DNA from 2 places in the Streptomyces sp. NPDC092952 genome. Region 1 is predicted to be linked to the other one. Evidence: riboswitches for the same ligand, from Rfam matches in the RefSeq annotation. Region 1 holds a riboswitch; the other holds the start of a gene.
The links. A riboswitch is a leader RNA that binds a small molecule or an ion and turns the genes downstream of it on or off. The one in region 1 is predicted to bind cyclic di-AMP.
Positions count from the first base shown of each region.

Region 1 (7,414 bases):
GTCAGTCCCCGGGTGGCGACCACCACCGGTTCCAGGGCGACGGAGACCACCTCGGGGTGGTCGTCGACCAGCCGGGAGACCCTCAGCAGCAGCTCTTCGAGCGCCGCGGTGTCCACCGGCGCGGCCCCGCGCCAGCCGAACAGCACCGGGGCGGCCCGGATGGACCGGATCAGCTCCGCGGCGTCGCGGTCGGTGGCCGGGACGAGGCGGTGGGCGGTGTCGCCGAGCAACTCGGAGGGGGCCCCGGCGAGCCCGAAGGAGAGGACCGCGCCGGCCGCCGGGTCGATCGTGGCCCGTACGACGGTGTCGACCCCGCGCGGCGCCATGGACTGGACGACCGGCTGGAGTTCGGCGGGCCCGCCGAGCAGCCCGGTCAGCTCGCCGTAGGCCCGGCGCAGCGCGTCCTCGTCGGCGAGGTCGAGCCGGACGCCGCCGAGGTCGGCGCGGTGGCGCAGGTGGGGGGCGGTGGTCTTGAGCGCCACGGGGTAGCCGAGCCGGGCGGCCGCGGCGACGGCGGCGTCCGGGCCGGGGGCCGGGAGCGTCGGCCGTACGGTGATGCCGTAGCCGGCCAGGAGCTCGCGGGCCTCCTCCGTGCCGAGCTGCCGGCCCCGGGGGTCGGGGTCGGGGCCGAGGAGGGTGTCGATGAGCTGGGCGGTGCCCGGCCCGTCGATGGTGTCGTCGAGGAATTCGGGCACCTTGCCGGGGACGGCGGACTGCCGCCGCCACTGGGCGTACCGCACGGCCTCGGCCAGGGCGCGGACCGCCCGCTCGGCGGCGGGGTAGGCGGGGATGCGGCCCGGGGCGCCGCTCTCCTGCGGTGGTGGTGTCTGCGGGTCCCGTTGGTCCGCCGGGGCGGTCCGGGGCGCGGACGGGCGGGCGACCGTGCCGCTGGCGGCGGCCAGGGCCTTGGCGAGTCCGCCGATCTCCACGTGCACGACGGCCACCGGCTTGGCCGGGCCCGTGGCGGCGGCCGCGCGCAGCGCCTCCGCCAGCACCTCCCCGTCGCCCGCCTCCGCCTGTCCGTCCTCGCCGACCCAGGGGATCGCCGTCACGATCACGGCGTCGCAGCCGTCGTCGGCCAGCGCCTCGGTCAGGGCGTTCCGGAAGTCCTGCGGGGTGGCGGCGGTGGTGAGGTCGAGGGGCAGGCGCGGGCGCAGCCCTTCGGCGAGGCAGGCGTCGTACGTGAGGAGGCCGAGCGATTCGGAGTTGCCGAGGATCATGACCCGGGGGCCGGCGGGCAGTGGCTGGTCGGCGAGGAGGAGGCCCGCGTCGACCATCTCCGTGACCGTGTCGACCCGGATCACGCCCGCCTGCCGCATCAGAGCCGAGACCGTCGCGTCCGGGATCCGCCTGGTCGGCACCGCGTGGCCGGGCGGGGTGGAGCCGCTGTGCCGGGCGCCCTTGACCACGACCACCGGTTTGACGGCCGCGGTACGGCGGGCGAGGCGGGTGAACTTGCGGGGGTTGCCGATCGACTCCAGGTACAGCAGGGCCACGTCGGTGTCGGGGTCCTCGTACCAGTACTGGAGGAAGTCGTTGCCGGAGATGTCGGCGCGGTTGCCCGCGGAGATGAAGGTGGACAGGCCCGCGCCGCGCCGGTAGAGGCCGGAGAGCAGGGCGATGCCGATCGCTCCGGACTGGGTGAACAGGCCGATCCGGCCGCGGGCGGGCGGCTCGGGGGCGAGCGAGGCGTTCAGCCGGACCGGTTCCGCGGTGTTGATGAGGCCGAAGGCGTTCGGGCCGATGATCCGCATGCCGTACGAGCGGGCCTGCCGGACCAGTTCGCGCTGCCGGTCCCGGCCCTCGGCGCCCCATTCGGCGTAGCCGGCGGAGAGGACGACCAGGCCCTGGACCCCGTGCTCGCCGCAGTCCGCGACGGCTTCCGGGACGCGGTCGGCGGGCACGGCGACGACCGCGAGGTCGACCGGTTCGCCGATCCCGCCGAGGGAGCGGTGGGCGGGGACGCCGTCGATCGTCTCCTGTCCGGCGGCGAAGGCGTTGTTGACGGCGTAGGTCCGGCCGGTGAAGCCGGCGGCCAGGACGTTGCGCAGGACGGTGCGGCCGACGCCGCCGGGGGTCCGGCCGACGCCGATGACGGCGACGGAGCGGGGGGCCAGCAGGCGTTGTACGGAGCGGGCCTCGGCCCGGTGCTCACGGCCGCGCTGGACGGCGAGGGACTCCTCGGTCGGTTCGAGGTCCAGGGTGAGGTGGACGGAACCGTCCTCGAAGCTGCGCCGCTGGGTGTATCCGGCGTCCCGGAAAACCTTGATCATCTTCGTGTTGGCGGGCAGCACCTCGGCGGCGAAGCGGCGGATGCCGCGCTCGCGGGCGACGGCCGCGATGTGTTCGAGGAGGGCCGAGGCCACGCCCCGGCCCTGGTGCGCGTCCTGGACCAGGAAGGCGACCTCGGCCTCGTCGGCGGGGGCGGAGGCGGGCCTGCCCCGCTCGTCGATCCGGTCGTAGCGGACGGTCGCGATGAACTCGCCGCCGACCGTGACGGCGAGCCCCACCCGGTCGACGTAGTCGTGGTGGGTGAAGCGGTGCACGTCCCGGTCGGACAGCCGGGGGTACGGGGCGAAGAACCGGTAGTACTTCGACTCGTCGGAGACCTGCTCGTAGAAGCTGACCAGCCGCTCGGCGTCGTCCGTGGTGATGGGCCTGATGCGCGCGGTGCCGCCGTCGCGGAGCACCACGTCCGCCTCCCAGTGGGCGGGGTAGGCATGAGGCGGGCTCTGCTCCTGGGCGGGCTCCATGGGCAAAGCGTACGACTCCGTCAGCGGTCGCGTACGTACCGGGGCCGGGGCAGTCTGGGAGAGCCGATCAAGGGGCACCGCGCACGTCACGGGCGTCCTGGGGTCCGGCCGGAGCACCGCGCACCACGTGCGAGAATGGTCTAGACAACTAGTGATTCCTGAAGGGCAGAACCATGGCTGAGCGCCGCGTCAACGTCGGTTGGGCCGAGGGCCTGCACGCCCGCCCCGCTTCCATCTTCGTCCGTGCCGCCACGGCCTCCGGCGTCCCCGTGACGATCGCCAAGGCCGACGGTTCCCCGGTGAACGCCGCGTCCATGCTCGCGGTGCTCGGGCTCGGCGCGCAGGGCGGCGAGGAGATCGTGCTCGCTTCCGAGGCGGACGACTCCGAGGCCGCTCTGGACCGTCTGGCGAAGCTGGTCGCCGAAGGGCTCGAAGAGCTCCCGGAGACCGTCTGAGGCTTCCTCCCCGAGAGAGCCGCGGCACCTTGAACCGGAGCCGCGGCTTTTTCATGCCCCGAAGAATTCCACCGGAAAAGAAAGGGACAGCGGGGAAGCCCCCCCCCTTTCACCGGCAGAGGAATTCCGCCCCGGACACCGGGAAGAATCACTCTCCGCCCGCCGGGGAAATGCCCCGGCCGGACCGGAACACCTCTCTTTCTACGGTGCGCTTGTTAAGTGCGGACACCCGTACTGTTTACGGAATGTTGCGGGCCCCTCACCAGGTTTCCCGCGCGGGGGCCGGGCGGACGGGGCCGCAGCCGGTGCGCGGCGGCGGCCCGCTCCGCGTGATGGGCCGCCAGCGCCCTGGCACGGTCCGCGTCGCCGCGTGCCACCGCGTCCACGATGGCCCCGCGTTCGGCCCAGGAGTCCACCGGCCGGTCCGGCGGCTCGACCACGTACATCCAGGCGATCTTGTGCTGCAACTGGCCGAGCAGGGCGATCAGACCGGGACTGCCGGACGCCTGCGCCAGCGTCTCGTGGAACCAGCCGCCCAGCGGGCGCAGGTCCTCGCCCTCGCCTCGCAGCGCCCGGTCGTGGCCGAGGCGGACGAGGCCGCGCAACACCTTGAGGTGGGCCTCGGTGCGACGGCGCGCCGCGCGGGCGGCGCCCAGCGGCTCCAGCAGCGTCCGGACCTCCAGCAGGTCGGCCGCCTCCAGGTCGGTGGGCTCGGCGACGCAGGCGCCCGCGTGCCTGCGGGAGACCACGAAGCCCTCGGACTCCAGGGTGCGCAGCGCTTCGCGGACCGGGACGCGCGACACCCCGTACCGGCGCGCCAGCACCTCCTCCGTGAGCCGGCTGCCGCGCGCGAAGACCCCGGAGACGATGTCGTCACGAATCGCTGTGCTTACCGAATGCGCGGGAATGCGCATGCCCGAACCTCCGCCTCAATGCCCGCGAAACGCGGCCGCCCGACACCTGTTCCGTGACTCTATTGCAATGCGGCGGCATTTCCGATGCCGGGCGGGAATTCATGAATATCTTCCGGCCGCGGACCGGTCGCGCTGGAGAGCGGCCACGTTGGAGAGCGGTCACCCGCACCGTGCGGCAGGCACGCCGAAGGCCCCGGACGCGCGGCGCGGGTCCGGGGCCTTCGGTGGAGCGTCCGTCAGAGGGCGGCGCCGTGGGCGCGCAGGTACGCGACCGGGTCCAGGTCGGAGCCGTACGACGGCGTCGTGCGGGCTTCGAAGTGGAGGTGCGGGCCGGTGGAGTTGCCGGTGGAGCCGGAGAGGGCGATCTGCTGGCCGGCGGCGACGCTCTGGCCGACCGAGACCCCGATCGAGGAGAGGTGGCCGTACTGCGTGTACGTGCCGTCCGTCATCCGGAGCACGATGTTGTTCCCGTACGCGCCGCCCCAGCCGGCCTCGACGACCGTACCGGCGCCGACGGCGACGACGGAGCTGCCGGAGGCGGCGTGGAAGTCGACGCCCGAGTGGCTGCCGGAGGACCAGAGCGAGCCGCCGGACTTGTAGCCGGTGGTGACGTACGAACCGGCGACCGGGAGGCGGAAGGCGCCCAGCACGGTGCGCTCGGCGGACCGGCCGACGCGGGCCGTACCGGTGCGGGACTCGGCGGCGCGCTCCGCCGCCGCCCTGGCCTCGGCCTTCCTCTTGGCCTCGGCCTTCTTGCGCGCCTCGGCCTTGGCCTTGGCCTTCGCCGTGGCGACGGCCTGGCTCGCCTGCGCGTCGGCCTGGGCGCCGATCCGCTCGGCAAGGGTCTTCTCGATGGTGAGGACCTGGGTGAGGCCGGTATCCTCGACGGCGGCGGACTCCGGTTCCGCGGCGACGGCCGGGGCGGCCAGACCGCCGATGACACCGGTGGTGGCGAGGGTCGCGACGCCGACGACCTTCGCGCCCCTGCGCGTCAGTCGGCTCGGGGCACGGTGCTTCCCCGTGACACGGGTGAACGCCATGAAGTGGCTGGTCCTTTCCTTCCTTCTCGCCTACCGGGTTAGCTGACGGGTTCGGAGCAGGAAGGTCTCCTACGGACACCCCGGCCCCTCGGGGCTCAGGCGTCCGATTCACCCCAGGGACTACGTGGGTCCCCGGCTCCCCGGGCTCGCGCCGGACGGGGACTCGGCGATGACTGTCCGGTACGCCCCTGATGCGGCATACGAGTGACGAACAGTCGAGCCGACGCTAAACGGCGGCACTTACATCCACCAAACGGACAGGCCGTTTTGTAGCGCATCCCACAGGGCAGACGGGCAACCTCCCCACGGAACGGACAAAAGGGGCGAATCCCGCAAGATCTTGCTTGCGGGATTCGCCCCCATGCCCTGCTGTCCGCCGATTCCCCCTGCCTCGTACCGGTCCGTGGCAGAGGAGAGCCGAGGAGGGCGAGGAGCCGGCGGGTCAGCCGGTGACCACCGACACCTCGCCGATGCCCAGGGCCCGGACGGGCTCCTCGATCCGCGCCGCGTCACCGACCAGGACGGTGACCAGCCGGTCGACCGGGAAGGCGTTGACGACCGCCGCGGTCGCCTCGACCGTGCCGGTCTCCGCGAGGCGGGCGTACAGCTGCGCCTGGTAGTCGTCCGGCAGATGCTGCTCGACCTGGTCGGCGAGGGTGCCCGCGACGGAGGCCGCCATCTCGAACTTCAGGGGCGCGACACCCACCAGGTTCTGCACCGCCGTCTCGCGCTCCGCGTCGGTGAGCCCCTCGGCGGCCAGGGTCCGCAGGACCGTCCACAGGTCCTTGAGCGCCGGCTCGGTGGACTCCGTGTCCACCGAACCGCTGATGGCCAGCATCGCGGCGCCGGTGGCGCCCGAGGCGGAGTCCGGAGCCGTCGAGCGCAGCACCTGGGCGAAGGCCCGCACGCCGTACGTATAGCCCTTCTCCTCGCGCAGCACCCGGTCGAGGCGGGAGGTGAGCGTGCCGCCCAGGCAGTAGGTGCCGAGCACCTGGGCCGGCCACACACTGTCGTGGCGGTCGGCACCGATCCGGCCGATCAGCAGCTGGGTCTGCACCGCGCCCGGACGGTCGACGATCACCACCCGGCCGGTGTCGTCGGCGGTGATCGGCGGCACCGGACGGGGCGCGGCGGCCTCGCCCGACCAGTCACCGAGGGTGTCGGCGAGCAGGGCGTCCAGGTCGATGCCGGTGAGGTCGCCGACGACCACCGCGGTCGCGGCGGAGGGCCGGACGTGGGCGTCGAAGAAGGCCCGGACGGCCGCCGCGTCGATCCGCTCCACCGTCTCCTCGGTGCCCTGGCGCGGGCGCGACATCCGCGCCTCGGCCGGGAAGAGCTCCTTGGAGAGCTGCTTGGCGGCGCGACGGGCCGGGTTGGCCTGCTCGTGCGGGATCTCGTCGAGCCGGTTGCGCACCAGCCGCTCGATCTCGCTGTCGGCGAAGGCGGGCGCCCGCAGCGCCTCGGCGACCAGCCCGAGCGCCTTGGCCAGCCGGGAGGCCGGGACCTCCAGGGAGACCCGGACGCCGGGGTGGTCGGCGTGCGCGTCGAGCGTGGCACCGCAGCGCTCCAGCTCGGCCGCGAACTCCTCCGCGGTGCGCTTGTCGGTGCCCTCGGACAGCGCCCGCGACATGATCGTGGCCACGCCGTCGAGCCCCTCGGGCTCGGCCTCCAGCGGGGCGTCGAGGAAGATCTCGACCGCCACGACCTGCTGGCCGGGGCGGTGGCAGTGGAGCACCGTGAGACCGTTGGGCAGGGCACCCCGCTCCGGCGCGGGGAAGGCCCAGGGGCGGGCGACGCCCGGGGCCGGCTGCGGGTGGTACTGCATCGAAACTCCAGTCGCGGCGTCGGTCACTTGCCGGCTCCTTCCTGCGCGTCGGTGTCGTCGCTGTCCCCGGGCTCGGCCGCCTCGACCGGCTCGTAGACCAGCACCGCCCTGTTGTCGGGGCGCAGCCGGGCCTTGGCGACCGCCTGGACCTCCTCCGCGGTGACGTCGAGCACCCGCTGCACCGCGGTCAGGGCGAGCTGCGGGTCGCCGAACAGCACCGCGAACCGGCAGAGTTCGTCGGCGCGGCCGGCGACCGTACCGAGCCGGTCCAGCCACTCGCGCTCCAACTGGGCCTGCGCGCGCTCCATTTCCTCGGGCGTGGGGCCCTCGGCGGCGAACCGGGCGAGTTCCTCGTCGACCGCGGCCTCGATCTCCGGCACCTCCACACCGCCGGACGTCTTCACGTCCAGCCAGCCCAGCGAGGGCG
Region 1 is NZ_JBIVPT010000015.1:49,436-56,849, forward strand. Features, by position in the region: gene ACIQGQ_RS28460 (GNAT family N-acetyltransferase) at 1-2,753, opposite strand, end outside; gene ACIQGQ_RS28465 (HPr family phosphocarrier protein) at 2,927-3,208, shown strand; gene ACIQGQ_RS28470 (GntR family transcriptional regulator) at 3,424-4,122, opposite strand; gene ACIQGQ_RS28475 (M23 family metallopeptidase) at 4,359-5,162, opposite strand; cyclic di-AMP (ydaO/yuaA leader) riboswitch at 5,176-5,341, opposite strand; gene ACIQGQ_RS28480 (M16 family metallopeptidase) at 5,605-6,987, opposite strand; gene ACIQGQ_RS28485 (M16 family metallopeptidase) at 7,011-7,414, opposite strand, start outside.

Region 2 (7,414 bases), on a different contig from region 1:
GGTCTTCCGGGTCCAGGAGGGCGACGCGGTGTTCTCGCCCCGGCTGGCCGGCTTCGTCCTGGACGCCTTCGCCTCCACGGACGCGCCGCCGGTGGACGAGGACCTGGACCGCCTCACCCAGCGCGAGCGCGAGGTGCTGCGGCTGATCGCCCGCGGCTACGCGTACAAGGAGATCGCCAAGCAGCTGTTCATCTCGGTGAAGACGGTCGAGTCGCACGTCTCGGCGGTGCTGCGCAAGCTCCAGCTCTCCAACCGGCACGAGCTGACCCGGTGGGCGACGGCCCGGCGGCTGGTCTGAGCCGCCGGACCCCACCGCGACATCAGGCCGGGTCGAGCGAGATGTTCAGCTTCTCGCCGATCCGGTCGAAGCCGATGCCCGCGTAGATCCGCTCCACGGCCTCGTCGGCCGGCTCCAGCCACACCACCCGGCAGCCGCGCTCGAACGCGGTGGCCGTCAGGTGGGCGGAGAGCGCGGCGCCGATGCCCCGGCGGCGGTAGGCGTCGGCGACGGCCAGCCCGGCCAGCTCGGTGAGCCCGTCGACCGGTACGGAGCAGCCGCCCGCGCCGACCGGTACGCCGTCGAGCGTGGCGAGGGCCGCGACCCCGCCGCCCTCGGCCGCCGTGCGCAGCCACCGCGCCGTGCCGTCCTCGGGCTCGCCGGTCCCGCCGTAGCCGTGGTGCTGGACGAGCGCGGCGGCGGCGAACTGGGCTTCGGTGGACGGCTCGACGGTCGTGAGCTCCGGCACCGGCTTCGGCGTCCGCAGCCCGTCCGGGACGCAGGCCATGATCGGGGCCCGGTTCTCGACGGTGAACCCGGCGGCCAGCAGCGCGGGTTCGACCGCGGGCGCCGAGCCGGGCAGGAACTCCAGCCGGGGCAGCCGGTCGTGCGCCCGGAAGGCGGCGACCAGCGCGTCGATGTCCTCGGCGGTCGGCTCCGCGTCCTGGTCGGGTATGGCGTAATTGGCGTACTTGAGGGACCAGTCGGGGTTGTACCGCACGGTGAACGGCCCGACCCGGAGGTGGTCCGGGGAGCGCTGGGCGAGCGTGCGGGCGTGGGTCTGGACGTCGGCGTCCACGGGCATGTCGGTTCGTCCTCGGGCCGGTTGATCGGTGGTGGGCCGCCGCCGTGACGGCGGACGGCCCGGACCGGCGTCGGGGAGCCTATGCCACCCGGGTCGCCCCGGCGAAGGGCATCTGGTCGATCGGGGCGATCCGGACCGGGGTGCCGGGGCGCGGGGCGTGGATCATCTGCCCGTTGCCGATGTAGAGCCCGACATGGCTGATGCCGGAGAAGAAGAACACCAGGTCGCCGGGGGCGAGTTCGGAGCGGGAGACCCGCCGTCCGGCGTTGATCTGGGTGTACGTCGTCCGGGGCAGCGAGACCCCGGCGGAGCGCCAGGCGGCCTGGGTGAGCCCGGAGCAGTCGAAGGAGGAGGGGCCGGTGGCGCCCCACACGTACGGCTTGCCGAGCGCCCCGTACGCGAAGGCGACGGCCGCGGCGGCGCGGGCACTGGGCGCCTGGACGGAGCCGCGCGGCAGGGAGCGGGAGGCGCGGACCGCCGAGCCGTGGTCGCTGTTCTCGTACGAGGAGCGCTCGGTCGGGGTCAGGCGGTCGAGGAGCCGGCGGGCCTCGGTCAGCCGGGTGGTGATCGTCGCCTTGCTCTTCCTCAGCTCGGCGCGGCGGGCGGTCAGGTCGGCGAGCTGCCCCTTGGCCTCGGCGCGGAGCGTGGCGATCCGGGCGACCTGCCGGCGGACCCGGTCGAGCGCGACGGACTGGCGGTCGGCGATCCGGTCCAGGTAGGAGGCGCGCTCCAGGTACTGGTCGGGGTCGGAGGAGAGCGCCAGCTGCACGGAGGGGCCGAGGCCGCTGGTGCGGTACTGCGCGGCGGCGAAGGCGCCCAGCTCGTCGCGGGAGGTGTTGAGGCGCTCGGTGCGGCGGGCGGCCTCGTCGCGCAGGTCGTCGAGGGCCTTCTCCGCGGCGGTGGCCTTCTCCTTCGCCCCGTTGTACCGCTCGGTGGCGATCTCGGCCTCGTGGTACAGCCGGTCCACCTCGGACTTGACCTGGGCGGGGGTGCGCTGCGGTTCGGCGTGGGCCGCGGGGCCGGGCAGTGCGGCGGCGGTGGCGGCCCCGGTGAGGGCGAGGGTCGCCGCGGTGCGGGCAGCAGGGCCGGTGTACAGGCGCTGCTTGGGTTTCCGATGCGCTGCCACGGGGGCGTGCGTCCTTCCTGACGACTGCCCGACGGGGGGTACCGGCGGGCCCGCCGGTACGTTCGGCGGAGTGGCCGGTCCCGTCGGGGCGGGGCGCCCGGTCCGTCAGTGACGCTAAACCCGGGACACGGGCCGGAGTCGTAATGACGCATATTGCTCGTTTTTGGCGTGGCAATGCCGTCGATTGATCGGAAAAATTACGCCAGAGTCACGCAATTGGTACAGGTGCGAGCCGAGCGACACGGAGGCGTGTTTGCCCGGCGAAGGTGGACCTGCCTGTCGGGGGGTGGTATGGCCATGGCTAGGCTGCGGCCTCATGGACGTACTCATTCATGCCTTCGTCGCCCTGCACATCATCGGCATCGCCTCCCTGCTGGGTGGATTCCTCACCCAGATGAAGGCGATGGGCGCGGGCACGGCCCGCTTCGTCCCGGCGATGCTGCACGGTGCGCTGACCATGCTGGTCACCGGTATCGCGCTCGTCGGGATGCGCGAGGCCGACGGCGGCCACGTGAACAACATCAAGATCGGTGTGAAGCTGCTGATCCTGGTCGTCATCCTCGCGCTCGTCTACATCAAGCGGGACGAGGAGAAGGTCGACAAGGGGGCCTTCGCGGCGGTCGGCGGGCTCACGCTCGCCAACATCTTCATCGCCACGCTCTGGGTCTGACCCCGCTCCCGGCTGCCGGGCGGACCCGGCAGCCGGTGCGCGGCGCGCGTGCCTCGGTCGTGGCGGGCGTCATGGAGCCCGTCGTGGACTCCGTCGTGGACTACGCCGGGCGCACGCTGCCGTAGATCGGCATGTAGTAGATCGACTCCTCGCGCACGTTCGCCCCGGGCTTCGGTGCGTGGATCATCATCCCGTCGCCCTTGTAGATGCCGACGTGGCTGATGTCGTCGTAGAAGAAGACCAGGTCACCGGGGCGCAGATCCGCCGTCGCGACCCGGGTGCCGATCTTGACCTGGTCCCAGGTGGTGCGCGGGATGTCCACACCGGCGGCCTTCCAGGCGGCCTGGGTGAGCCCGGAGCAGTCGTACGACGCCGGGCCCGTCGCGCCCCACACGTACGGCTTGCCGATCTGGGCGCGGGCGAAGGCGAGAACCTGCTCGGCCTTGCTGCTGGTGCCGCTGCCCGTGCCGGACCCGGTGCCCGTGCCGGTCCCCGTGCCGCCGGACTTCTTCGCGTCCTCGGCGGCCTTGCGTTCGGCCTCGGCCTGCTGCTTCGCCAGCTCCTCGGCCTTCCGCGCCGCCTCCGCCTCCTTCTTCCGCTCGATCTCCGCGAGCCGCGCCTTCTCCTCGGCGGTCAGCTTCGACAGCAGCGTGCGCGCCTCGGTCAGCTTCGTCCGGACGTCCTGCTTGCTGGTGCGCAGATCGGCCTGGGCCGTCGTCAGCGTCTCCAGGCTCCGTACCGCCTCGGCCCGCTTCTTCGCGGTCCTCTCCTGCTGGACGCGGAAGTCCGTGACCGCCTTCTGCTGGCGGTTGGTCATCCGGTCCATCAGCTGGCTCTGGTCGAAGTACGACTGCGGGTCGTCGGCCAGGAAGAACGTGGCGGTCGGCGCGATGGAGCCGTTGCGGTACTGCGCGGCCGCGAAGGCGCCCAGCGTCCTGCGGGCCTCGTTGAGCTTGTCGGCGCGCTCGGCGACGTCCTCCAGCAGGGCGTCGACCCTGGCGCGCTGGGCGGAGGACGCCTCCTTCGCCCGGTTGTACTTCTGGGTCGCGGTGCCCGCCTGCCGGTAGAGGTCGTCCACCTGCTTCTGGACGTCCTCGACGCTCGGCCTCGGATTCGGCGCGGCCACCGCGCTCTGCGTGGAGAGCAGCGTCACGGACGCCAGGGCCGCGGTGGTGAGCCCGACGGCCGGTGCGGTGGAACGCACCCGGGCGCGCGGTTTGCGGTGCGATGCCAAGAGGGGCATCTCCTTCCGTGGACCGCCTGCCGGGACAGGGCGGGTTCGGGCGAACGGAAGGCCGCCCTACGGTCCATGTGTGGGGGAAGGACCGATTCACCCCGATGGTGCGTGGTGGATCCCCGGCTCCGGACTCCCGCACGGGCAGCCCGGATTCGGCGCGGGCGCCCGCTCGGCGTGGGTCGCCGCAAGGGGGCCGGGCCGCCCGGTCGAGCACGCTAGCCAACCCGTGGTGCCGCTGGGAAGGTTGATGTTCGAAATGCCCGATACATTTTCGTGACCTGCGTAACGGGGGTCCGGATGCTCACCCCGCGTGGGCCGCCGCTGCCGCTCCGTACCGTCTCCCCGAACGGCCGCCGGGCGCCGGGGGCCAGCCCGTAGACTCGACAAGCGATGAGCAGCCTCTTTGACGACAGTTTCCTGGCCGGCCTCCAGCACTCGGAGGAAGAGCCCCCGCCGCCCCCCGAGGACACCGCGCCCGAGGAGGTGCCGGAGGGGCTGTTCGATGGCGTGTTCGACGGCCCGCCGCCCCGGGACGCCTACTACCGCGACGGCGCCCCCCGCCCCGTCATCGACCCCGAGGCGCTCCTCGACGGGCTGAACACCGAGCAGCGCGCCGCGGTCGTCCACGCCGGCTCCCCGCTGCTCATCGTCGCCGGGGCCGGCTCGGGCAAGACCCGGGTGCTCACCCACCGGATCGCCCACCTCCTCGCCGAGCGCGGGGTGCACCCCGGCCAGATCCTGGCGATCACCTTCACCAACAAGGCCGCCGGCGAGATGAAGGAGCGCGTCGAGCAGCTCGTCGGACCGCGCGCCAACGCCATGTGGGTCATGACCTTCCACAGCGCCTGCGTCCGCATCCTGCGCCGCGAGTCCAAGCGCCTCGGCTTCACCTCGTCGTTCTCGATCTACGACGCGGCCGACTCCAAGCGGCTGATGGCCCTGGTCTGCCGCGATCTCGACCTCGACCCGAAGCGCTTCCCGCCGAAGTCGTTCACGGCCAAGGTCTCCAACCTGAAGAACGAGCTGATCGACGAGGAGACCTTCGCCGGCCAGGCCGCCGACGGCTTCGAGAAGACCCTCGCCCAGGCGTACGCGATGTACCAGTCCCGGCTGCGCGAGGCCAACGCGCTGGACTTCGACGACATCATCATGACGACGGTCCACCTGCTCCAGGCGTTCCCCGACGTCGCCGAGCACTACCGCCGCCGCTTCCGCCACGTCCTGGTCGACGAGTACCAGGACACCAACCACGCCCAGTACACCCTGGTCCGCGAGCTGGTCGGCCCGGCGGGCGAGAACGACGCCCCGGCCGAACTGTGCGTCGTCGGTGACGCCGACCAGTCGATCTACGCCTTCCGCGGCGCGACCATCCGCAACATCCTCCAGTTCGAGGAGGACTACCCCGACGCGACGACGATCCTCCTGGAGCAGAACTACCGCTCCACGCAGACGATCCTCTCCGCCGCCAACGCCGTCATCGAACGCAACGAGAGCCGCCGCCCCAAGAACCTCTGGACCAACGCCGGCACCGGCGCCCGGATCACCGGCTACGTCGCCGACACCGAGCACGACGAGGCGCAGTTCGTCGCCGACGAGATCGACCGGCTGACCGACGCGGGCGACGCCAAGGCCGGTGACGTGGCGGTCTTCTACCGGACCAACGCGCAGTCCCGCGTCTTCGAGGAGATCTTCATCCGCGTCGGCCTGCCCTACAAGGTCGTCGGCGGAGTGCGCTTCTACGAGCGCAAGGAGGTCCGCGACATCCTGGCCTACCTGCGCGTCCTCGCCAACCCCGAGGACACCGTCCCGCTGCGCCGCATCCTCAACGTGCCCAAGCGCGGCATCGGCGACCGCGCCGAGGCCATGATCGACGCGCTCTCCCTGCGCGAGAAGATCACCTTCCCGCAGGCGCTGCGCCGGGTCGACGAGGCGTACGGCATGGCCGCCCGTTCCGCCAACGCCGTCAAGCGGTTCAACACGCTGATGGAGGAGCTGCGCACGATCGTCGAGTCGGGCGCGGGTCCCGCGGTGGTCCTGGAAGCGGTCCTGGAGCGTACGGGCTACCTCGCCGAACTCCAGGCGTCCACCGACCCGCAGGACGAGACCCGGATCGAGAACCTCCAGGAACTCGCCGCGGTCGCCCTCGAATTCGAGCAGGAGCGGGGCGAGGCGGGCGAGGAGGGCGCCGGTACGCTCGCCGACTTCCTGGAGAAGGTCGCGCTCGTCGCCGACTCCGACCAGATCCCCGACGAGGACGAGGACGGCTCCGGCGTCATCACGCTGATGACCCTGCACACGGCGAAGGGCCTCGAATTCCCGGTCGTCTTCCTGACCGGCATGGAGGACGGCGTCTTCCCGCACATGCGGGCCCTGGGGCAGACGAAGGAGCTGGAGGAGGAGCGGCGCCTCGCCTACGTGGGCATCACCCGGGCCCGCGAGCGGCTCTATCTGACCCGGGCGGCGATGCGCAGCGCGTGGGGCCAGCCGTCGTACAACCCGCCGTCCCGCTTCCTGGAGGAGATCCCGGACCAGCACCTGGACTGGCGGCGGAAGGGCCCGATGGCCGCCTCGGCGGGACCGACCTCGGGGATCACGTCCTCGCTCTCCGCCTCCCGCGCGCGCTCCGGCCCCTCGGGCTTCGCGACCCGGCGGACCTCGGACAAGCCGACGATCACGCTGGCCGTCGGGGACCGGGTCACGCACGACCAGTTCGGGCTCGGCACGGTGACGGCGGTCGAGGGCGTCGGCGACCAGGCGAAGGCCACGGTCGACTTCGGCGACGAACGCCCGAAGAAGCTGCTGCTCCGCTACGCCCCGGTCGAGAAGCTGTAGGCGGAGAAAACGCGGAGGGGGCCCGAGCGGATGCGCTCGGGCCCCCTCCGCGTTGCGGCTCAGGTCGGGTTGACGCCGTGGCTGCGCAGCCACGGCAGCGGGTTCACCGCGGCGCCGCCGCCGGGCCGCACCTCGAAGTGCAGATGCGGGCCGGTCGAGTTCCCGGTGTTGCCCGAGTACGCGATGACGTCACCGGCCTTGACCGGGCCCGAGCGGATCCGGGTGCTGCTGAGGTGGCAGTACCAGGTCTCCGTGCCGTCGGCCATGGTGACGATCGCCATGTTGCCGTACGCGCTGTTCAGCTGGGTGCGCACGGTGCCGTCCGTCGCGGCCATCACGGGCGTGCCCTCCAGCACCGGGAAGTCGATGCCGGTGTGCACGGACATCCAGTTGATGCCCGCCTGACCGAAGTACGCGCTGAGCCCGTGCTGCTTGACCGGCAGCACGAACTTGGGACGCAGCGCCTC
Region 2 is NZ_JBIVPT010000001.1:493,182-500,595, reverse strand. Features, by position in the region: gene ACIQGQ_RS02210 (response regulator transcription factor) at 1-298, shown strand, start outside; gene ACIQGQ_RS02205 (GNAT family N-acetyltransferase) at 321-1,082, opposite strand; gene ACIQGQ_RS02200 (NlpC/P60 family protein) at 1,162-2,208, opposite strand; gene ACIQGQ_RS02195 (hypothetical protein) at 2,525-2,878, shown strand; gene ACIQGQ_RS02190 (NlpC/P60 family protein) at 2,979-4,112, opposite strand; cyclic di-AMP (ydaO/yuaA leader) riboswitch at 4,120-4,283, opposite strand; gene pcrA (DNA helicase PcrA) at 4,506-6,947, shown strand; gene ACIQGQ_RS02180 (M23 family metallopeptidase) at 7,007-7,414, opposite strand, start outside.
Region 2: another riboswitch for cyclic di-AMP. It lies ahead of ACIQGQ_RS02190 (NlpC/P60 family protein); the one in region 1 lies ahead of ACIQGQ_RS28475 (M23 family metallopeptidase).